Regions from separate parts of the Comamonas sp. MYb69 genome, predicted to be linked through region 2. Evidence: predicted binding sites of a transcription regulator. Region 2 holds the regulator's gene; each other region holds the start of a gene.
The links. The regulator FNR, encoded in region 2, switches genes on or off when oxygen is low (the NO sensors DNR and NnrR bind a similar motif). The targets are predictions, from matches to a motif close to TTGATNNNNATCAA.
Positions count from the first base shown of each region.

Region 1: WH303_RS02480 (universal stress protein) is a predicted target of FNR. The motif match lies at 4,494-4,507, and genes of this name have one in related genera.
Region 3: WH303_RS07080 (OmpW/AlkL family protein) is a predicted target of FNR. The motif match lies at 4,892-4,905, and genes of this name have one in related genera.

Region 1 is NZ_JBBGZG010000002.1:62,449-69,439, reverse strand. It holds gene WH303_RS02500 (phosphoenolpyruvate carboxykinase (GTP)) at 1-1,369, shown strand, start outside; gene WH303_RS02495 (hypothetical protein) at 1,754-2,164, opposite strand; gene WH303_RS02490 (LysR family transcriptional regulator) at 2,338-3,315, shown strand; gene WH303_RS02485 (metallophosphoesterase) at 3,358-4,203, shown strand; gene WH303_RS02480 (universal stress protein) at 4,661-5,083, shown strand; gene WH303_RS02475 (LysR family transcriptional regulator ArgP) at 5,256-6,200, opposite strand; gene WH303_RS02470 (D-amino acid dehydrogenase) at 6,288-6,991, shown strand, end outside.
Region 2 is NZ_JBBGZG010000016.1:27,631-34,621, forward strand. It holds gene WH303_RS19740 (Bug family tripartite tricarboxylate transporter substrate binding protein) at 1-329, shown strand, start outside; gene WH303_RS19745 (enoyl-CoA hydratase/isomerase family protein) at 346-1,137, shown strand; gene WH303_RS19750 (malonate--CoA ligase) at 1,204-2,760, shown strand; gene WH303_RS19755 (universal stress protein) at 2,871-3,314, opposite strand; gene fnr (fumarate/nitrate reduction transcriptional regulator Fnr) at 3,470-4,192, opposite strand; gene hemN (oxygen-independent coproporphyrinogen III oxidase) at 4,343-5,725, shown strand; gene WH303_RS19770 (sulfite exporter TauE/SafE family protein) at 5,742-6,563, opposite strand.
Region 3 is NZ_JBBGZG010000004.1:163,194-170,184, reverse strand. It holds gene WH303_RS07100 (response regulator transcription factor) at 1-423, shown strand, start outside; gene WH303_RS07095 (LysR family transcriptional regulator) at 442-1,341, opposite strand; gene WH303_RS07090 (YeiH family protein) at 1,510-2,601, shown strand; gene WH303_RS07085 (O-acetylhomoserine aminocarboxypropyltransferase/cysteine synthase family protein) at 2,719-4,002, shown strand; gene WH303_RS07080 (OmpW/AlkL family protein) at 4,119-4,730, opposite strand; gene WH303_RS07075 (DUF808 domain-containing protein) at 5,018-6,019, opposite strand; gene mntP (manganese efflux pump MntP) at 6,463-6,991, opposite strand, start outside.

The sequences.
Region 1 (6,991 bases), on a different contig from region 2:
TGCCGTGTACGACGTGATCGGCAGCGATGGTGCATTTGTGCCCTGCGTGCACACCATCGGCGCGCCGCTGCAGGCCGGCGAAAAGGACACCACCAGCTGGCCTTGCAACAAGACCAAGTACATCGTGCACTACCCCGAGACGCGCGAAATTTGGTCCTACGGTTCGGGCTACGGCGGCAATGCGCTGCTGGGCAAGAAGTGCTTTGCGCTGCGCATCGCCTCGACCATGGGCCGCGACCAGGGCTGGCTGGCCGAGCACATGCTGATTCTGGGCGTGCAAAACCCCCAGGGCAAGAAGTACCATGTGGCCGCCGCTTTCCCCAGCGCCTGCGGCAAGACCAATTTCTCGATGCTGGTGCCACCCACCGGCTTTGAAGGCTGGAAAGTCACCACCATTGGCGACGACATCGCCTGGATCAAGCCCCAGGCCGACGGCTCGCTGCGCGCGATCAACCCCGAAGCCGGCTACTTTGGCGTGGCCCCTGGCACCAACTACCACACCAACCCCAACTGCATGGCCAGTTTGGACAAGAACGTCATCTTCACCAACGTTGCGCTGACCGATGACGGCGATGTGTGGTGGGAAGGCATGGAAAAGGACAGCGGCCAGCTGCCAGACCACCTGATCGACTGGCAAGGCAAGGACTGGACGCCCCAGATCGCCAAGGAAACCGGCGCCAAGGCCGCCCACCCCAATGCCCGCTTCACCGTCGCTGCCACGAACAACCCGGCGCTCGACGAAGCCTGGGACGACCCCAAGGGCGTGAAGATCGATGCCTTCATCTTTGGTGGCCGCCGCTCGACCACCGTGCCGCTGGTGACCGAGGCGCGCAACTGGAAGGAAGGCGTCTACATGGCTGCGACCATGGGCTCGGAAACCACCGCTGCCGCCTTTGGCGCGCAAGGCGTGGTGCGCCGCGATCCGTTCGCAATGCTGCCTTTCATGGGCTACAACATGAGCGACTACTTCGCCCACTGGCTGAACCTGGGCGACAAGCTCGAAGCCGCTGGCGCGCAGCTGCCCAAGATCTACACCACCAACTGGTTCCGCAAGGATGCCGCTGGCAAGTTCGTCTGGCCTGGCTACGGTGAGAACATGCGCGTGCTCAAGTGGATGCTCGACCGCCTCGAAGGCCAGGTGCAGGGCACGCAGACCGCCTTTGGTGTCGCGCCGCAGTACGCCGAGATCAACTGGACCGGCCTGGACTTCAATGCCGAGCAGTTCAAGACCGTCACCAACATCGACACCGCCGTCTGGACCGAAGAGCTGGCATCGCACCAGGCCCATTTCGACCACCTGGCCCAGCGCCTGCCCCAGGCGCTGCTGGACATCAAGGCCGATCTGGAAAAGCGCCTGGTCGCTGCTTGATCGGTAGCTGGCGAGCTCGCTGGTAGCCCCGCTGCCAGTGGCTGGGATAGCGCAACACAGCAAAACCCCGCATGTTTTAGGCATGCGGGGTTTTGTTTTGGGTGCTTGGTTTGTTGTGAGCGCGCTTGGACTCAGCGTCAGCGCATCGATGGAACTGTGGTTTGTTGCATACAGCCAGCATGTTGCGGGGCAGGAAAGTGCTTGCCAAGCGTTTTCCTAGCACCTGCGGCTTGCGCAGGCGGAGGTGTTCCGCAATCCCAAACCGCTGATCCACTTTGGATGAGATGCAGCCACCAGCAACAAAAAAGCCACGGCATGCCGTGGCTCTTGAAAAGGCAGATCGTGGCTGCCGGCGCTGGGGCTCTGGAGGAACCCCGGCGTTGATCAGTAGTTCTTGTGGTAGAACGAAACCGCTGCGTCGCTCATGGCGCGGTTCAGGTCAGCCATCACGCGGCTGTCTTGCAGGGCCACTTGCCAGGTCTTGTCGTCTTCCAGGGCGCGGCGGTGGCCTTCGTCCCAGCTGCGGCGGGCGGCGCGCAGGCTGCTGCTCAGGTTGCGGGCAGGGGCGGCCAGCAGGGCGATGGCGACAAAGGCGACAGCCCACAGCAGGGCCCAGCCAGCGATCCAGTGGCTACCGCCAGCGACGGAGTCCACCAGGCGGGTAGCAACCACCAGCACGGCAGCGACCAGCGCGGCCAGCATCAGCGATGCGCCAACGCCCTTGGTGCCGAAGGTGGTCTTGAGATGTTCAGCAGCACGTTCCACACGCAGAACGCCCGTGTGTTCGGTAGCCATGTCAGTGTGTACAAAACTGTTGGTCATGATGGATGTCTTTGGTATTAATGCTTCTTTGAAGCGATGAACGAAGTATAGGGTTTACCCTAGACGTTCTCAAATTTATCTTTTGAATCTGTATCATTCATGCCAGTGATGTATTGCGGTTCGCCCAGCGTTGCAAAGGATTGAAAATGCTGCCCCACCAATTTCGGCACCTGGACCTGAACCTCTTGCGTGTATTCGACGAGGTGATGAATGAGCGCAGCCTGACCCGGGCGGCCGACAAGCTGGCCATCACCCAGCCGGCGGTCAGCAATGCGATGCGGCGCCTGCGCGAGGCGCTGCATGACGAGCTGTTGGTGCGCAGTGGCCAGGGCGTGGAGCCCACGCCGCTGGCCAATGCGCTGTGGCCGGTGGTGCGCGAATCGCTGGCGCGCCTGCAGGCCAGCTTTGCGCCGGAGCGCTTTGACCCCGCCCATGCGACCCAGGCCTTTGTCGTGGCGATGGCCGATGCTACCGCCGCCACCTTGCTGCCCAGCCTGATGCATATTCTGGAGACCGAGGCACCAGGCGTCTCTGTGCATGTGCAACCACTCACTACCCGGGATCCGCGCGAGGAGCTGGAAGCCGAGACCGCCGACCTGGCCGTGGGCTATTTCCCCTTTGTGCTCGCGGAGATGACGGCCCGCGCCCAGTCGGGGGACCTGGTGGATTTCGAGAGCCGGCGCCTCTATGACGGCGAATACCTCTGCGTGATGCGCAAGGATCACCCTCTGAGTGAGGGCTTGCTTACTTTGGAGCGCTACTGCGATGCGCGCCATATGCTGGTGAGCTTTTCCGGCCAGCCCTTTGGCTTTCTGGACGAGGCGCTGGCATCGATCGGCCGCAAACGCCGGGTGGTGCTGACGGTGAACCAGTACTTCACCGCCGCCCGCGTGGTGGCGCGCACCGATCTGCTGACCGTCCTGCCGCGCCACTTTGTGCCTGCCACCGGCATCGCCGATCTGCTGGCCTTCCAGCCGCTGCCGCTGCGCGTGGAGGCCGTGCATGTGGATGCGCTCTGGCGCAGCCGCAGCGGGCATATTCCGCCCTCGGCGCTGGAATGGATGCTGCACGCGCTGGAGCGCTCGGCCCGGGCGGCTTTTCCTGACCTGGAATTACCGATGTAGCGGGGCTGCAAGGCGCCAAAGCCCATGGTAGGCTTGGCGACCATGCACCTGCAAATTCTGTCCGACCTGCATCTGGAGACCCACCCCCATTTCCGTGCCCAGCCTGCGCCCGGCGCACAGTTGCTGGTGCTGGCCGGCGACATTGGCTCCTACCAGAATGGCTCGATGCTGGACGATGCCGATTTTGGCCTCACCCAGTTCAGCCCGCAACAGGCCGGCGGCCATTGGCCCGAACCGGTGATCCTGGTGCCCGGCAACCATGAGTTCGACAACCAGGATTTCGATACCGCCCGGCTGCGCCTGCGTGCCAGCTGCGAAAAGCTGGGCATCACCATGCTCGACTGCGACACCCTGGCCATCGACGGCGTGCGCTTTATTGGCACCACCCTCTGGTCCGACTACGACGCCATTGCGCTGCACAACGGCGTGACCGAGTTGGGTGCGCTGATGAAGCAGCGCGAGAAGGCTTTCAAGGCCGCCAACTTCTACCTGACCAAGGCCCAGACCGAGCGCAATGGCCAGCCCTTTCTGGCCGCCGAGATGCGCGACGAAGCGCTGCGCTGCCAGGAATGGCTGCGCGCCGCACTGGCCGAGCCCTTTGATGGCAAGACCGTCGTCATCACCCACTTTGCGCCCAGCCTGCGCAGCGCCGATCCGCGCTATGGGCTGACCCCGGGCACCGCCGGCTTTTGCAATGTGCTCGATGACCTGCTGCCCTATGCCGACCTCTGGATCCACGGCCATCTGCATGCGCCCAGCGACTACCTGGCCAAAGGCCAGCACAGCGATGGCCGCCCCTGGCAATGCCGAGTTGTGGCCAACCCGCTGGGCTATGCGCGCAAGGGCGAGCAGGAAAGCTTCAATCCGCATTGCTTGGTGGCGGTGTAAAGCGACAGGTTCTCAGGGACTGCTTAGCGCGCCACTACTTCTCGCGCGGCTCCACAACATGGGTACGGTAAGGTTGTGTGCTTGGCGCTGACTAGCCTCTGCGGCGCCGCCATGTCTTGAACGGCCGCTTATATCCCGCGTATTCATCTCCATTTTGCATACCGTGTCCCTAAAACAGTTATTGAGGCGCATTTCAGCAGCAAAATGTTTACGGTCGACAGTTCTTCTCTGAGGCGTGCTTAGCATCTTCGATCAAATCCAAGGGTTTTTACCTAAATTTATCGCCGCACCTGATGCACATCAATGCCCGTTTGACGGTAAATCTATAAGCTGATACACATGATTTAGCCTGTAAAGCGCGTTCTCGCTGATGGAGCGCGGGTTTGCCAGGCCACAGTCCAGCGTTGGTGGCGCCACCGGTGTTGGGTCCCTCACCCCTTTTTGAAGGAGTCAAGGCATGCGTATTTTGTTGGCCGTTGATGGCAGCCCCTACACCCAGAAGATGCTCGATTACCTGGCAGCGCACGCAGAGTGGCTGACGCCCAACCACCATTACACGGTGCTCACGGTGCAGCCCTTGCTGCCGCCCCGGGCTGCCAAGGCCTTGGGCAAGGCGCTGGTGGATGACTACCACAGCGAGGAGGCGCAGAAGGTGCTGGTGCCGGTGCAGGAGTTTCTGGCCGCCCACCAGGTCAAGGCCGTGGCCGAGACTGCTGTCGGCCCGATCTCGCAGACCATTGCCGAGACGGCCGATAAGGGCGGCTATGACCTGCTGATCATGGGCACCCGGGGCCATGGCGCACTGGCCAAGCTGGTGCTGGGCTCGGTGGCGACCCAGGTGCTGGCCGAGAGCAAGCTGCCGGTATTGCTGATTCGGTAAATGGATCAGATCATGCGTCTGTCATTTGCTATTCACCATATAGCAATACTTGGCGTGGATACTGCACAAGCAATGGATTTCACTGATGAGGGAGGGATGGAACCACCGGTGCGATGAATGCCTGTGGACATCCGGAAACTGCTTGCATCCCCCTGGGGTGCAGGCAGTTTTTTTATGCCTTGACGGTGGCGCGCGCGGCGGCAGTCGGCGGCGCCAGGCTGCTCTTGGCGCTGTGCACCATCGCATCGCTCAGGGCGCCCAGCAAGGCCGACTGCAGGTTCCAGCAGTGCCAGTACAGGTCCACGCGCAGCACCTGGGCCTCGGCCACATTGACCAGGCGGCCATCGGCGAGATAAGGGCGGGCCAGCAGCTCGGGCACCACGCCCACGCCCCAGCCGGCGGCCACGGCGCGCACCTGGGCTTCGGAATTGGGCACATAGAGCTGGTGCAGGCCAACGGTCTTGAGGCCCATCGCGCGGGCGACAAACACGCGCTGCATGTCGTCCTTGCGGTTGTAGCTCAAAAACGGCAGGTGCTTGAAGTTGCTGCGGTTGATTCCTTGCGGCACATGCTGCTGGGCAAAACTGGGCGCTGCCACGGCGATGTAGTGCATCGCGCCCAGCGCGGTCACGCGGCAGCCGCGCAGCGCCTGCGGCATGGTGGTGACGCAGCCGAGCACCTCGCCGGTGCGCAGCAGCTCCAAGGTGTGGTCCTGGTCGTCGGTGATGATCTCCAGCGGCAGCTGCTGCAGCGCAATGTCCTGCAGCGCATCGAGCGCCCAGGTGGCAATGCTGTCGGCATTGATGGCAATCGAGATGGCCTCGTCATGCGCGCTGCGGCCCATGGCGTGGGGCAGCAGGCTGTGCAGCTCCTGCTCCAGGTCGGTGCGCAGCAGCCGCAGCTGCTGGGTGTGCTTGAGCAGCAGCTGGCCGGCAGCGGTGGGCCGCAGCGGGCGGCTGCGCACCACCAGCACCGAGCCGATCTGCGCCTCCAGCGCGCGCAGCCGCTGCGAGACGGCCGATTGCGTCACATTCAGGCGCAGCGCGGCCTTCTCGAAACCGCCTTCTTCAATCACGGCGGCCAGGCATTCCAGCGCGACCGGGTCCAGGTTGCTCATGGGGCTCCAGTATTAGAAGAACTGATGAATCTTGAAGAAGTTTAATTGCACTTTATGTTGCAGCCAAGATGCCAGACACTGAGAGGCATGAAAGTCATCATCCTCGGCGCCGGCATCATCGGCACCAGCACTGCCTGGCATTTGCTGCAACTCGGCCATGACGTCACCGTCGTGGATCGCCAACCGGACGCGGCGCTGGAGACCAGCTATGCCAATGCCGCGCAGATCTCGGTGAGCTACTGCGAGCCCTGGGCCAACAAGCATGCCCCGCTCAAGGCGCTCAAGTGGATGTTCGACAAGGAGGCCCCGCTGCTGCTGCGCCCGCATGCCGATCCGCAGCAATGGCGCTGGCTCACCCAGTTTCTGGCCGAGTGCAATGACCGCTCCTTTGCCCGCAATGTGCAGCAGATCGTTGCGCTGGGTGCCTATAGCCACAACGCCTTGAAGGCCGTGGTGGCGCAGACCGGCATCCAGTTCAACCGGCTCGAGCGCGGCATCGCCCACTTCTTCACCAGCTACGAAGCGGTGCAGGATGCGCAGATGGCCGTCGACCTGATGCGCCAGTACGGGGTGAACCGCCGCATGGTCAGCACCGAAGAGTTTTTGAAGATCGAGCCCGCCTTCAAGCCCTATGCCGCGCATATCAAGGGTGGCACCTTTACCGAGAGCGACGAGAGCGGCGATGCGCGCGTGTTCACGCAAAAGCTCGCCCAGCTCTGCGCACAGGGCGGTGTGCAGTTTCTCTACAACCACCGGGTCGAGCGGTTGAATGTGGCCGGCGGCGCGATCGA
Region 2 (6,991 bases):
CCGGGCGCATCAAGTGCCTGATGGTCTCGGGCAGCCAGCGCAACCCTTCGCTGCCCGATGTGCCCTGCGCTGCCGAAGTGGGCCTGCCCGATTACAACGTGACCACCTGGTACGGCCTCTGGGCCATCAAGGGCACCTCGCCCGAGCTGCAGGCGCGCATGTTCGAAGAGGCCAAACGCATGGGCGCGTCGGAAGAAATCAAGGCCATCTGGGCCAAGAATGGTGCGGAATATGGCAGCATGACGCAGCCGCAGTTTGCCGCCTTTGTGGCCGACGAGGTCAAGCGCTGGGCCGAGGTGGTCAAGGCCTCGGGCGCGAAGATTGAATGACAAGAGGAGCGAGATGATGGCGGGGCAGGTTCGTGTGCAATCGTGGGTGGCGGGCGAGGAGGCATCCCGCGCGCAGGCCGTGCGCGTGGTGCTGGACCATGCGGGCAAGCGCAATGCCATGTCGCGCGCCATGTGGCGCCAGCTGCGCAGCGTGTTTGAGGACCTGCAGCGCCAGCCCGGGCTGCGCTGCATCGTGCTGCAAGGCGAGGGAGAGGCCTTTTGTGCCGGTGGCGATATCTCGGAGTACGCCGGCTTTCGCTTTGCTCCAGAGAGCCTGGCCGCCTTCCACGAAGGCGAGGTCTGGCCGGCGCTCAACGCCATGCTGCAATGCGATGTGCCCCTGGTCGCTGCCATTGACGGCGCCTGCATGGGCGCAGGCGTGGAGCTGGCCAGCTGCTGCGACACCCGCCTGGCGGCCGACACTGCCCAGTTTGGCGCGCCGATTGCCAAGCTGGGCTTTCCGATGGCGCACAAGGAGGCGGCGCTGGTGCTGAGCCAGGTGGGGCCTGCCAAGACGCGGCAGATGCTGCTGGAGGCAGCGGTCTTTAGCGCCGAGCAGATGCTGGCCTCGGGCTTTTTGAGCCAGGTCCACCCCGCTCAAGACCTGCAGGCCCAGCTGGAACGCAGCGTCGCCCGCATCTGCGGCCTGGCGCCCCAGGCCGCCCGCATGACCAAGCAGCTGCTGCGCGCACTGGCCGAAGGCGATGCCCAGGCCCCGGTGCTGCAGCAGCCCTATGCCTATGCCGATTCGGCAGAACACCGCGAAGGCATTGCCGCCTTTGTAGCCAAAAGAGCAGCCCAGTTTTGACCGTGCCTGCGCTGGCCACCGGCCAGACCGCAGGCGCCAAGGAAACCACCAACCAAGTAGACAAACATGACCAACGACAACCTGTTCTGCGCCCTGCGCGCGGCCTTTCCTGAGGACCTCGATGCCATCGCCGTGGAGACCACTTCGGCCAGCGGTGAGCCGCTGAACTACAGCTGGCGCGACCTGGACCGCATGAGCGCGCGCATCGCCAACCTGCTCGATTCGCTGAACATTCCCTCCGGCAGCCGCGTGGCGGTGCAGGTGGAAAAGTCGGTCGAAGCGATGGCGCTGTACCTGGCCACCTTGCGCGCCGGCCATGTGTTTCTGCCGCTCAACACCGCCTACCAAAGCGCCGAGATCGAGTACTTTGTCACCAATGCCGAGCCGGCCGTCGTGGTTTGCTCGCCGGCCAATTTTGGCTGGGTCTCCAAGATCGCCTTCCAGTGCGGCACGCAAAGCGTGTTCACCTTGGGCGATGACCGCAGCGGCACGCTGCTGGAGCGCGCCGTGCACTGCGCCGATGCACACACGCCCGCGCAGAAATCTGCCGACGACATGGCCGCCATTCTCTACACCAGTGGCACCACCGGGCGCAGCAAGGGTGCGATGCTCAGCCACGGCAACTTGCTGAGCAATGCAGTGATGCTCAAGGACTACTGGGGCTGGAAAAAGGGCGATGTGCTGATCCATGCGCTGCCGATCTTCCATGTGCATGGCCTGTTTGTCGCGATCCATGCGGCCTTGCTCAATGGCAGCAAGATGGTCTGGTTTGCCAAGTTCGAGCCCAAGGCGGTGATTGCCGCGATGGCACGGGCGACCGTCTTCATGGGCGTGCCGACCCTGTATGTGCGCCTGCTGGCCGAGCCGGGCCTGACCAAGGCGGCGGCCCAGCACATGCGTTTGTTCATCTCCGGCTCGGCGCCGTTGCTGATCGAGACCTTCCGCGACTGGCAGACCCGTACCGGCCACACGATTTTGGAGCGCTATGGCATGAGCGAGACCATCATGTTGGTCTCCAACCCCTACCAGGCCGATGCCCGCCATGGCGGCCAGGATGAGCGCCGGGGCGGCACGGTGGGCTTTGCGCTGCCGGGTGTGGGCGTGCGGGTGCAGGGCGATGACGGCCAGGCGCTGGGCGCCGACGAGATCGGTCATATCCAGGTGCAAGGCCCCAATGTGTTCAGCGGCTACTGGCGCATGCCCGAGAAGACCGCGCAGGAGTTCACGGCCGACGGCTGGTTCAAGACCGGTGACGTGGGCAAGATTGATGCGCGTGGCTATGTGACCATCGTCGGCCGCAGCAAGGACCTGATCATCTCCGGCGGCTACAACGTCTACCCGGCCGAGATCGAGGGCTTCATCAACGAACTGCCGGGCGTGGCCGAAAGCGCGCTGGTCGGCGTGCCACACCCCGATTTTGGCGAAGTGGGTGTGGCCGTGGTCATTGCCAAGGCGGGCCAGCAGCTCGATGCCGAGGGCATCATTGCGACTTTGAAAAAGCAGCTGGCCAACTTCAAGATTCCCAAGCGCTGCTTTGTCGTGGGCGAGCTGCCACGCAACACCATGGGCAAGGTGCAAAAGAACCTGCTGCGCGACCAGTACCAGGGCCTGTTCAAGGGCTGATGCGCCCATGATGGCGGCCTGCGCCGCCATGACAAAACCCTCGCGCTGTGGCAGCCAAGAAGCTGCCGCAGGCGAGGGTTTGCTATTGGGCGGATGCGCTTAGGTGGCGATCAGCGCAGCACCAGCACCGGTATCGTCGCATGGGTCAGCACATGCTGGGTTTCGCTGCCCAGCAGCAGGCGCTTCAAGCCCCGGTAGCCGTGCGATGCCATGACGATCAGGTCGCAGTTTTCCTTTTTCGCCGTCTCCAGCAGCGCCTCGGCAATCATGTCGGACTTGATCACCAGGGTCTTGATGGGCACGCCGGTGGCAGCGCCTTCGGCCACCACCTTGTCGACAATGCCCTGGGCGGCGCGTTCCCAGCCGTCCTCGATGCGCGCAATGTCATCGGGGTTTTGCATGGTGCTGCCCTCGAAGTAGCTGCGCGGGTAGTTGGGCGAGATGTTGACGGCGGTGACCGTGGCGTGGCTCAGCTTGGCCAGCGCGAGGGCGTGGCGCACGGCCTTCTCGGACAGCTCAGAGCCATCGGTGGCAAGCAGGATATGTTGGTACATGGCAGGCTCCTTTCAGGTCAGACGTAGGGCAGGGCGACCAGGGGCCAGCCTTGCCGTGGATTCAACACAGAGCATCGCCGCTTGCGGCTTGAGCGGATGTCGGATCAGACCGCGTTTGTATCCGCTGACGCGGCGACTTGGAATAGCTGCTTAGCTTAGGCCGAGCAGGCCTGGGTGTTGATCAGGCCCTGGAGCTTGTCGGTGTCCAGAATGCGCACATGGCGCTGCTTGACCTCGATGATGTTCTCCTCGGCAAACTTGGAGAAGGTGCGGCTGACGGTCTCGAGCTTGAGGCCCAGGTAGCTGCCGATTTCCTCGCGTGTCATGCGCAGGATCAGCTCATGCTGCGAAAAGCCCCGGGCATGCAGGCGCTGCACCAGGTTCAGCAAGAAGGCGGCCAGGCGCTCTTCGGCGCGCATGCTGCCCAGCAGCAGCATGACGCCATGCTCGCGCACGATCTCGCGGCTCATGACCTTGTGCACATGGTGCTGCAAGGCGGTCACTTCGCGCGACAGGTCTTCGAGCGAGGAGTAGGGCATCACGCAGACTTCGGCGTCTTCCAGCGCGATCGCGTCGCAGGAATGGCGGTCGTTGACGATGCCGTCAAGCCCGATGATCTCACCCGCCATCTGAAAGCCGGTGACCTGGTCGCGCCCGTCTTCGGTGGCGATGCTGGTCTTGAAAAAGCCGGTGCGAATCGCATAGAGGGAGGTGAAGGTCTCACCGTTGCGGAACAGCGCGCTGCCGCGCTTGATCTTGCGGCGCGTGGCGACGATCTCGTCGATGCGCTCCATTTGTTCGGCCGACAGTCCCACGGGCATGCACAGCTCGCGCAAATTGCAGTTGGAGCACACCACTTTGATGGAGTTGGATGTCATGTATCAATACCCGTGAACAAATATTCATGTAGGAACGGCGTTCCTCGTATGCGCCTATTGTGCGTGCAGGCGCCAAATGGGTTCTTGATGTACATCAAGGACGCGTGGCAGAGCTTGGGGCACATTGGGGGTCCGCTAGGAAGAAGCCACATGATTTCCCTGACCCCCGACCTGCTGCGCCGTTTTGATGTTCCCGGCCCCCGTTACACCTCGTATCCTACCGCAGACCGATTTGTTGAAGCCTTTGCTGCGAATGAGTACAAGCAGGCGCTGGCGCAACGCGGCACCGGCCTGGCTGGCAGGCTCGCTCCGCTGTCCTTGTATGTGCATGTGCCGTTCTGCGCCTCGCTGTGCTACTACTGCGCCTGCAACAAGATCATCACCAAGCATGCCGAGCGGGCCGACGAGTACCTGGACTACCTCGAGCGAGAGCTGGACCTGCAACTGGCCCACGTCAGCGCCCGTCCCACCATCAGCCAGCTGCACCTGGGTGGGGGCTCACCCACGTTTTTGACCGATGCCGGCCTCAGCCGCCTGATGGACATGGTCAAGCAGCGTTTTCATCTGCAGCCCGGTGGCGAGTACTCGATCGAGGTGGACCCGCGCACCGTGAGCCGCGAGCGCCTGCAGCATCTCTACCAGCTGGGCTTTAACCGGCTGAGCTTTGGCGTGCAGGATTTTGACCCACTGGTGCAAAAGGCTGTGCACCGTGAGCAGCCCGCTGACCAGGTGTTTGCCTTGGTCGAGCAGGCGCGTGAGATCGGCTTTGAATCTATCAATATCGATCTGATCTATGGTTTGCCCCAACAAAGCCCGGCCAGCTTTGTGCGCACGATGGAGCAGGTCAATGCGCTGCGGCCCGACCGCATTGCGCTCTATGCCTATGCGCACCTGCCCGAGCGCTTCAAGCCCCAGCGCCGCATCCAGGCGCAGGACCTGCCCAGCCCGGCCGACAAGCTCGCCATGCTGGCCCAGGCCCTGGCCGCGCTGGAAGGCGCCGGTTATGTGTATGTGGGCATGGACCATTTCGCCTTGCCCGACGATGCCTTGGCGGTGGCCAAGCGCCAAGGGCGCCTGCACCGCAACTTTCAGGGCTACAGCACCCAGCCCGATTGCGATCTGCTGGCGCTGGGCGTGTCGGCCATCGGCCGCATTGGCGCGACCTACAGCCAAAATGCCAAGACCCTGGAGGAGTACTACGACCTGATCGACCAGGGTCAGATCCCCGTGGTGCGGGGCCTGGCATTGACGCGCGATGACCTGCTGCGCCGCGCGGTGATCATGGGCCTGATGTGCCAGGGGAGTCTGGCGATTGAGTCGCTGGAGCAGGCCTGGCTGATTGATTTTGCCCAGTACTTTGCCGCCGAGCTGGCCCAGCTGCGCGAGCTGCAGGACCAGGGCCTGGTGCAGCTGAGCGACGAGGCGATCAATGTGACCGAGCTGGGCTGGTACTTTGTGCGCGGCGTGGCCATGGTGTTCGACAAGAACCTGCAGGCCGACCGCAACCGGGCGCGCTTCTCGCGGATTATCTAGCCCGCTGTGGCAGGTCTCAGCCCTGCCAGGCCGCCAGGCTCTTGTAGAGCATGTACGCGGCCAGACACAGCAAGATGCCGCCAAAGATCTTCTTGAGCTGGCCCACCGGCAGGCGGTGCGCGGCACGGGCGCCCAGCGGCGCCGTCAGCACGCTGCAGGTGGCAATGGCGGCCAGGCCGGGCAGCCAGATATAGCCCAGCGAATGCGGCGGCAGCCCCTGCAGGTGCAGGCCGGCCACCATGAAGCCGATGACATTGGTGACCGCAATTGGAAAACCCAGCGCCGAGCTGGTGGCGACCGCGTTGTGCATCGGCACGCTGCACCAGGTCATAAAAGGCACGCTGATAAAGGCGCCACCGGCGCCCACCAGGCCCGAGAGGCAGCCGATCACGCCGCCAGCGGCCACCTGGCCGGCCGTGCCCGGCATGGCGCGCATGGCCTTGCTGTTGGGCTTGCGGAACATGCGCAGTGCCGAGTAACCAATGAACAGGCCAAAAAACAAACCCAGGTAACTGCCCTTGAGCACCGCAAAAATGCCCAGGCTGGCCAGCAGGCCGCCCAGCACAATGCCGGGGGCCAGGCGTTTGACAAGGTCCCAGCGCACGGCGCCATGCTGGTGGTGGGCGCGCACGCTGGACATCGAGGTGAAGACGATGGTCGCCATCGAGGTGGCAATCGCCATCTTGATCGCCAGCTCGGGCGCCACCCCCTGGCTGCCCAGGATGTAGGTGATGAAGGGCACCAGCACCATGCCGCCGCCAATGCCCAGCAGGCCCGCCAGAAATCCGCCGATCAGGTCCAGAAACGACAGCGGCAGCAAAACAAGAGGATCAGTCATGGCGCGCAGTAAAAAGGCCACCTGAAACAGGTGGCCTGAAACCCCGCTGTCGCGGAGAGGAGAAGACAGGTTGGGCAGCCTGCCCGAAAAAATCAGGTGTTCGCAGCGGATCCACTGGACCGTCATCCTGAACCGGGGGTTCAGGTGGGCAAGGGCAACCTATCGTTGGGTTCATCTGACGCGAGACGATCACGCTCAATAGGTGATGTACCAAGCCCGTGCTCGTAGAGCATTGGTTCAAGGAACTATAAAGTCCAGCAGGGCTGCGAACGCCTCCATTGTAATCGCTCGCGCCTGCTGCACCCACCAAAACTGCATGTCAATGTGCCTGGATTGGTCAAAAAAGATAGCTGGCTAGCTAGATTGAGAAAGCGCCAAGCTGATATTTTGGCAGGAGGCATTGCATGGCGCCGCAATCTGGTGTTGGC
Region 3 (6,991 bases), on a different contig from region 2:
GAAGTGGCGCAGCTCTTGCAGACCGAGCGCCCGCAGTATGCGGTGATGGACTTGAAGCTCGCAGGCCACGCCTCGGGCCTGTCCTGCGTGCAGTTGCTGCATGCGCAAAACCCCGATGCGCTGATCGTCGTGCTGACTGGCTATGCCAGCATCGCCACCGCGGTCGAAGCCATCAAGCTGGGCGCCTGCCACTACCTGGCCAAGCCCTCCAACACCGACGACATCGAGGCGGCCTTCAGCCGGGTCGAAGGCAGCACCGAGGTGGACCTGACTGCCGCCACCACCTCGATCAAGACGCTGGAGTGGGAAAAGATCCACGAAACGCTGGCCGAGACCGGCTTCAACATCTCCGAGACCGCGCGCCGCCTGGGCATGCACCGCCGCACCCTGGCGCGCAAGCTCGACAAGCAGCACGTTCGCTAGGGGCCTGTTCACAGAGGCTCAGGCAGCGTCCATACAGGCCTGCACCAAGGCCTGCAGCACCGGTGACCGCTGCTTGCCCTGGCGCTGCAGCAGCGAAAACTGGCGCCGCATCGGCGGCAACAGGCTGTGCAGCACCGCCAGCTCGCCGCGCTCGATCCAGGGCTGGGCAATGACGCGCGACAGGCAGCTGATGCCCGCCCCACGCGCCACGGCCGTGCAAATGGCTTCGGAGCTGCCCAGCACCGCTGCAATCGGCCATTCCCGCAACTGGGACAGCACGGTGAACTCCACCGCCTCGCGCGTGCCCGAGCCCTCTTCACGCAGCAGCCAGCGGCAAGCGCCCAGCTGCTGGGCGCTGACAGGGCTGTGGCCGGCAGCGGCCACCAGCGCATGGCCCGGCGCGGCAATCAGCACCAGCTCATCCTCACGCCAGGGCTGCACCTCCAGCGCCGGCCAGTGGCTCACCCCTTCGATAAAGCCCAGGTCCACACTGGCCTCGCCCACCGCTTCGGCCACTTCGCGCGTGTTGCCGATCACCACCTCAAACTGCACCAGCGCATAGCGCTGCATAAAGTCCGCCAGGATGGCCGGCAGCACATGGTTGGCAATCGTGGTGCTGGCTGCCAGCCGCAACACCACGGGCGCCATCGGCTCGGTCTGCTGCGTGGCCTGCTCCAGCTGCAAGGCCAGCTCCAGCAAGCCCTGCGCTTGCGGCCAGAGGCTGCGCCCCAGGTCATTGAGCACCAGGCGCTTGCCGCTGCGCGCAAACAGCTGCGCGCCCAGGCCCGCCTCCAGCTGCTGCAAGGCGGCGCTCACGGCTGATTGCGACAGGCCGATGGTCTGCGCTGCGGCGACGGTGCTGCCGCTGTGGGCGATGGCGCAGAAAACCTCCCACTGGCGCAGGCTGAGATGGAGCATGGGGATGGCGCCCAAGGCGCTTGGGTTGATGAAAAAATATCTACCTATTTTATCGATAGATATTAACCAAACAATTAGTTATACAGATATAAGAATAATTTCTATAGTGACTCCATATCGCCCGGCAGGCCACCGCTTTTGGTCCTGGCAGGGCCTCTGGAACCACCCATGTCACTCGCCCCCCTCTCCCTCCCCCAACTGCGCAACAGCCACTGGCTCGACAGCGCCAAACGCCTCGTGCCGGGCTTGCTGCTGTGCGCGGCCATTGCCTGGTTGGCCAGCACGCTCGCAGCCCTGCCCTGGTTTGGCAGCCATGGGCTGAGCGCGCTCACGCTGGCCATCGTCATCGGCATGCTGGTGGGCAATACCGTCTATGGCTGGGTGCAGGCGCCGGCCGCTGCGGGGGTGGGCCTGTCCAAGCAGCAGCTGCTGCGCCTGGGCATCATCCTCTATGGCCTGCGCCTGACCTTCCAGGACATCTCTGCCGTGGGCGCCAGCGGCGTGCTGATCGATGCGCTGATGCTCGGCAGCACCTTTGTGCTGGCGCAGTGGCTGGGCCAGCGCTGGCTGGGTCTGGATGCCCGCACCAGCATGCTGGTGGGCGCGGGCAGCGCCATCTGCGGCGCAGCGGCCGTGCTGGCCACCGCCCCGGTGGCCAAGGCGCGCGCCGATGATGTGGCAGTCGCCATCGCCACCGTGGTGGTCTTTGGCACGGTGGGCACCTTTTTGTACCCCGTGCTCTACCAGTGGCTCGCGCCCAGCCTGCAGATGAGCGAGGCCGGCTATGGCCTCTGGGTGGGCTCGACCGTGCATGAGGTGGCGCAGGTGGTCGCTGCTGGCGGCGCCATCAGCAGCAGCGCGGCCGACACCGCCGTGGTCGCCAAGATGGTGCGGGTGATGATGCTGGCCCCGTTTCTGATTGCGCTGTCGCTGTGGCTGGCCAAGCGGCCTGGCAATGATGCACCGGCCCCGCAGCCCGCCGCCAACGGCGCCGTGCAGGCCCGCCAGATCACCATTCCCTGGTTTGCCTTGGGCTTTGTTGCGGTCGCGGGCATCCATTCGCTGGGCGTCATCCCGGCGCAGGCACTCGCCATCGGCGTGCAGTGGGACAACGCGCTGCTGACGATGGCAATGGCCGGCCTGGGCCTCACTACCCATGTGCGCTCGGTGCGGGCTGCGGGCATCAAGCCCTTGCTGCTGGCCCTGGTGCTGTTTGTCTGGCTGGTGCTGGGCGGGCTGGCGGTCAATACCTGGATTTGAGGGCGCTACGAGGCCTCTGCGGCCTCATAAGCTCATACCCAAAAAATCGTTGGCCCGGCGCGCAAAACTGCTACAACGGGCAGGCATCTTTCCGCCAACAACAAGGATTCCAACACCATGCGCATCGAGACATTGGCCGTTCACGCAGGCTATTCGCCCGACCCCACTACCAAGGCTGCGGCCGTGCCCATCTACCAGACGGTGGCCTACGCCTTTGACAGCGCGCAGCACGGCGCCGACCTGTTTGATTTGAAGGTGCCGGGCAATATCTACACCCGCATCATGAACCCGACCACCGATGTGCTGGAAAAGCGCGTGGCAGCGCTCGAAGGCGGCATTGCCGCGCTGGCGCTGGCCTCGGGCATGGCAGCGATCACCGCAGCCATCCAGACCCTGGCCGAAGCGGGCGACAACATCGTCTCGGCCAGCACCTTGTATGGCGGCACCTACAACCTGTTTGCGCATACCTTTCCGCAGCAAGGCATCGAGGTGCGCTTTGCCGATCCGCGCGACCCGGCCAGCTTTGGTGCCTTGATCGACGACAAGACCAAGGCCGTGTTCATCGAGTCCATCGGCAACCCGCTGGGCAATGTGACCGATATCCGGGCGCTCGCCGATGTGGCCCATCGCCATGGCGTGCCGCTGATCGTGGACAACACCGTGCCCTCGCCCTATCTGCTGCGCCCCATCGAGCATGGCGCCGACATTGTCGTGCATTCGCTCACCAAGTACCTGGGCGGCCATGGCACCAGCGTGGGCGGTGCCATCGTCGATAGCGGCAAGTTCCCCTGGGCCGAGCACAAGGCGCGCTTCAAGCGCTTGAACGAGCCCGATGTGAGCTACCACGGCGTGGTCTACACCGAAGCGCTGGGCCCTGCGGCCTATATCGGCCGCGCGCGCGTCGTGCCGCTGCGCAATATGGGCGCGGCCATTTCGCCGCAGAACGCCTTCCAGATCCTGCAAGGCATCGAGACCCTGGCGCTGCGCATGGACCGCATCTGCGAGAACACGCAAAAGATTGCCGAGACGCTGCAAAAGCACCCCAAGGTGGCCTGGGTGCGCTATGCCGGCCTGCCCGACCACCCGGACCATGCCACCTTGCAAAAGCAGTCGGGCGGTCGTGCCTCGGGCATTCTGTCCTTCAGCCTCAACGCCGCCGATGGCGAAGGGCGCGCTGCCGGTGCCCGCTTTCTGGATGCGCTGCAGCTGTTCACCCGCCTGGTCAATATTGGCGATGCCAAATCGCTGGCGACGCACCCGGCTTCGACCACGCACCGCCAATTGGACAGCGCAGAGCTGGATAAAGCCGGCGTGAGCGAAGGCATGGTGCGCCTCTCGGTCGGCATCGAGCATGTCGATGACCTGCTGGCCGATCTGGAGCAGGCGCTGGCCCAGGTCTGAGGGTCCGTCGCGCATAAAAAAGAGCCGCTTGCATAAAAAAGAGCCGCTTTCAGTAAGCGGCTCAATCACAGTGCTCTTTGGCTCCTGAACCACCAGGAGCGGGTTGTAGACCCCTTTTAGAAACGGTAGCCCACACCGACACCCAGCAACCAAGGATCCACCTTGAAGGTGCCCACCTTGGTGCCGGCCGAGCGCACATCGGTCTTGATGTAGACCTTCTTCACATCGACGTTGATCGACCAGTGCTTGTCCAGCATGTAGTCAAAGCCGATCTGCAGCGCCGGGCCAAAGCTGTTCTTCTTGATCGATGGATCGAGCGCGGCCTCGACGGCCGGCGCAAAGTTCACGTTCGAGAAGCGCGTGTAGTTCACACCAGCGCCCAGGTAGGGCTTGAAGGCGCCCATATTGGTGAAGTGGTACTGCGCGAGCAGGCTGGGCGGCAGGTGCTTGAGCGTGCCGATCTTGGCGCCGTCCGAGCGCAGGTCGTGCTTTTGCGGATAGGTCAGCACCAGCTCGGCCGCGATATTGGGCGTGAAGAAATAGGTCACATCCACTTCGGGAATCGTCTTGTCATTGATCGACAGACCCAGGCCGGTGGAGTCCTTGTTGGCGCTGTCCAGATGCACGGCGCGCACACGCACCTGCCAGGGGCTTTGCGCCTCTTGTGCCATCGCCGCGCCCGACGCCATTGCACATACAGCTGCCGCTGCCAACATCATTTTTTTCATCGTCATTGCCCTCGCTGCGATCTTGCTCGCATGGATTGAAAAGTAGCTGAACCCAGGCCGCATCTGCATGCCCCCACCCGCGCCAAGCGCCGTATCTGAAGGCGGCAGAGCAGTTTCTGCTGTCCATGCCTGCATCTTCTGCTTTAGCGGGCTGTACGGCCCTGACCCAGATCAACGAGACAAAACAAGCGATGAAAAAAGGCGGCCCGCTGTTGCGATGCCGCCTTCTGCTTCTTGCTGGCCGCGCCCGAGGGGCGCGGCCAGCAGCCATGCGCTGCTGCTTGCGATCAGTGCCCGCGCAGCTTGTGCCAGGCCTCCACCGCCAGCACCACCAGGCCACCAATGGCTGCACCAACAGCCACATGCACCAGCGTTGGGGCCAGCAGTGCCACCACGCCACCCATCGGGGCTACGGTACTCTCCAACCAGTGCTCGATCGGGCCAATGCCATGCACCAGCAGGCTGCCGCCCACCATGAACATCGCAGCCGTTCCGACAATCGACAGGCCACGCATCAGCCAGGGCGTAAACGCAATCAGGCCCCGGCCAAAAGCCTTGGCAGCGGCACTGGTCTTGCGCATCAGCCACATGCCCACATCGTCCATGCGCACAATACCGGCGACCAGGCCATAGACAAACACGGTGATCGCCAGCGCCACGGCCACCAGCACTGCAAACTGCTCCCACAGCGGCTTGCTGGCCACAGTGCCCAGCGCGATGGCGATGATTTCTGCAGACAGAATGAAATCGGTACGCACCGCACCCGCCACCTTGGCTTTTTCATAGGCCACAGGGTCCATGTTTTTCTCGCTGGCAGCCTTCACGGATGATGGCGCCACGCCCATCTGCGCAGCCTGCTCGGACTCCTTGACGGCATCATGGGGCGCCTGTTTGCCGGGCTTGTGGAACAGGCTCAGCACCTTCTCCACCCCTTCAAAACACAGAAAAGCGCCGCCAAGCATCAACAGCGGCGTGATCAACCAAGGCGCAAAAGCACTGATCAAAAGCGCTGCCGGCACCAAGATGACTTTGTTTTTGAGCGATCCCTTGGCCACCGCCCAGACCACCGGCAACTCCCGGTTGGCCTTGACCCCAGTCACCTGCTCGGCGTTCAGCGCCAGGTCATCGCCCAGCACCCCCGCCGTCTTTTGCACCGCCACCTTGGTCTGCGTGGCCACATCGTCCAGGATGGCCGTGCTCTTGCCCGCAGCCGTCTTGGTCATCAGCGCCACATCGTCAAGCAAGGTCGCAATATCATCGAGCAACATCAACAAACCAGCACCTGCCATTACGCACTCCCTGTCTAAATTCGGTGGCAAATCATAGCGATTTCACAAAGCAATGCCGTGTCAGGCCCCGTAAAACGGTGATTTCTACGTTTTGTTGGAGCTTGTTCACAAAACTTTATGCAGACCTTGTCAACAACTTCAGCCTGCGGCCCGTTGTACACCCATCTACACCAGAAAGGTGAAAGGACTGAAATGACTGAAGTGTTTGCTATTTGGCCTGAAGACGAACGTGACCGTAAGCGTGCTCCTGCCCGCTTCTGATACCAGCGCAGCCTGCAAGCGGTTGAGCCAGACCTAAAAACCCGGCACCCGCAGCGATTGCAAGCCCACTGATCTCTCTCACTTAAGCCCCGCTCTGCGGGGCTTTGTTTTGCCTGTAGCAACGCTCCTACAGCGCAAAACGCAGCCAAGCCCTCCGCCATGCCAGCAGAGGGCTTTGGCTTTTACACCGCCACCATGTGCTCGTACAGGATCAGCGAGCCAATCGCAATTAGCACCACACCACCCACCGCCTCTGCCCAGCGGCCGGTGATATTGCCCAGCACGCGGCCGACCATCACGCCCAGGGTCACCATCGCAAAGGTGGCAAAGCCGATGCTGAGCGCAACGACGGTGATGTTCACATCCAGAAATGCCAGGCCCACGCCTACCGCCATCGCGTCGATGCTGGTGGCAAAGCCGGTGGCCACCAGCAGCCAGAAGCCATGGCGCGCGGGCCGGCTCATCTCGGGCTCATCGGCGCTTTGAAAGGCACCCAGCACCATGCGGCCGCCCAGCACCAAGAGCAGCACAAAAGCAATCCAGTGGTCCCAGGCCTTCACATAATCGGCCGCGGCATAGCCCAGCGCCCAGCCCACCAGCGGCGTGATGGCCTCGATAACACCAAAGATCAGGCCGGTGCGCAGTGCCTCGGACCAACGGGGTTTGACAAGGGCAGAGCCTTTGCCAATCGCGGCGGCAAAGGCATCGGTA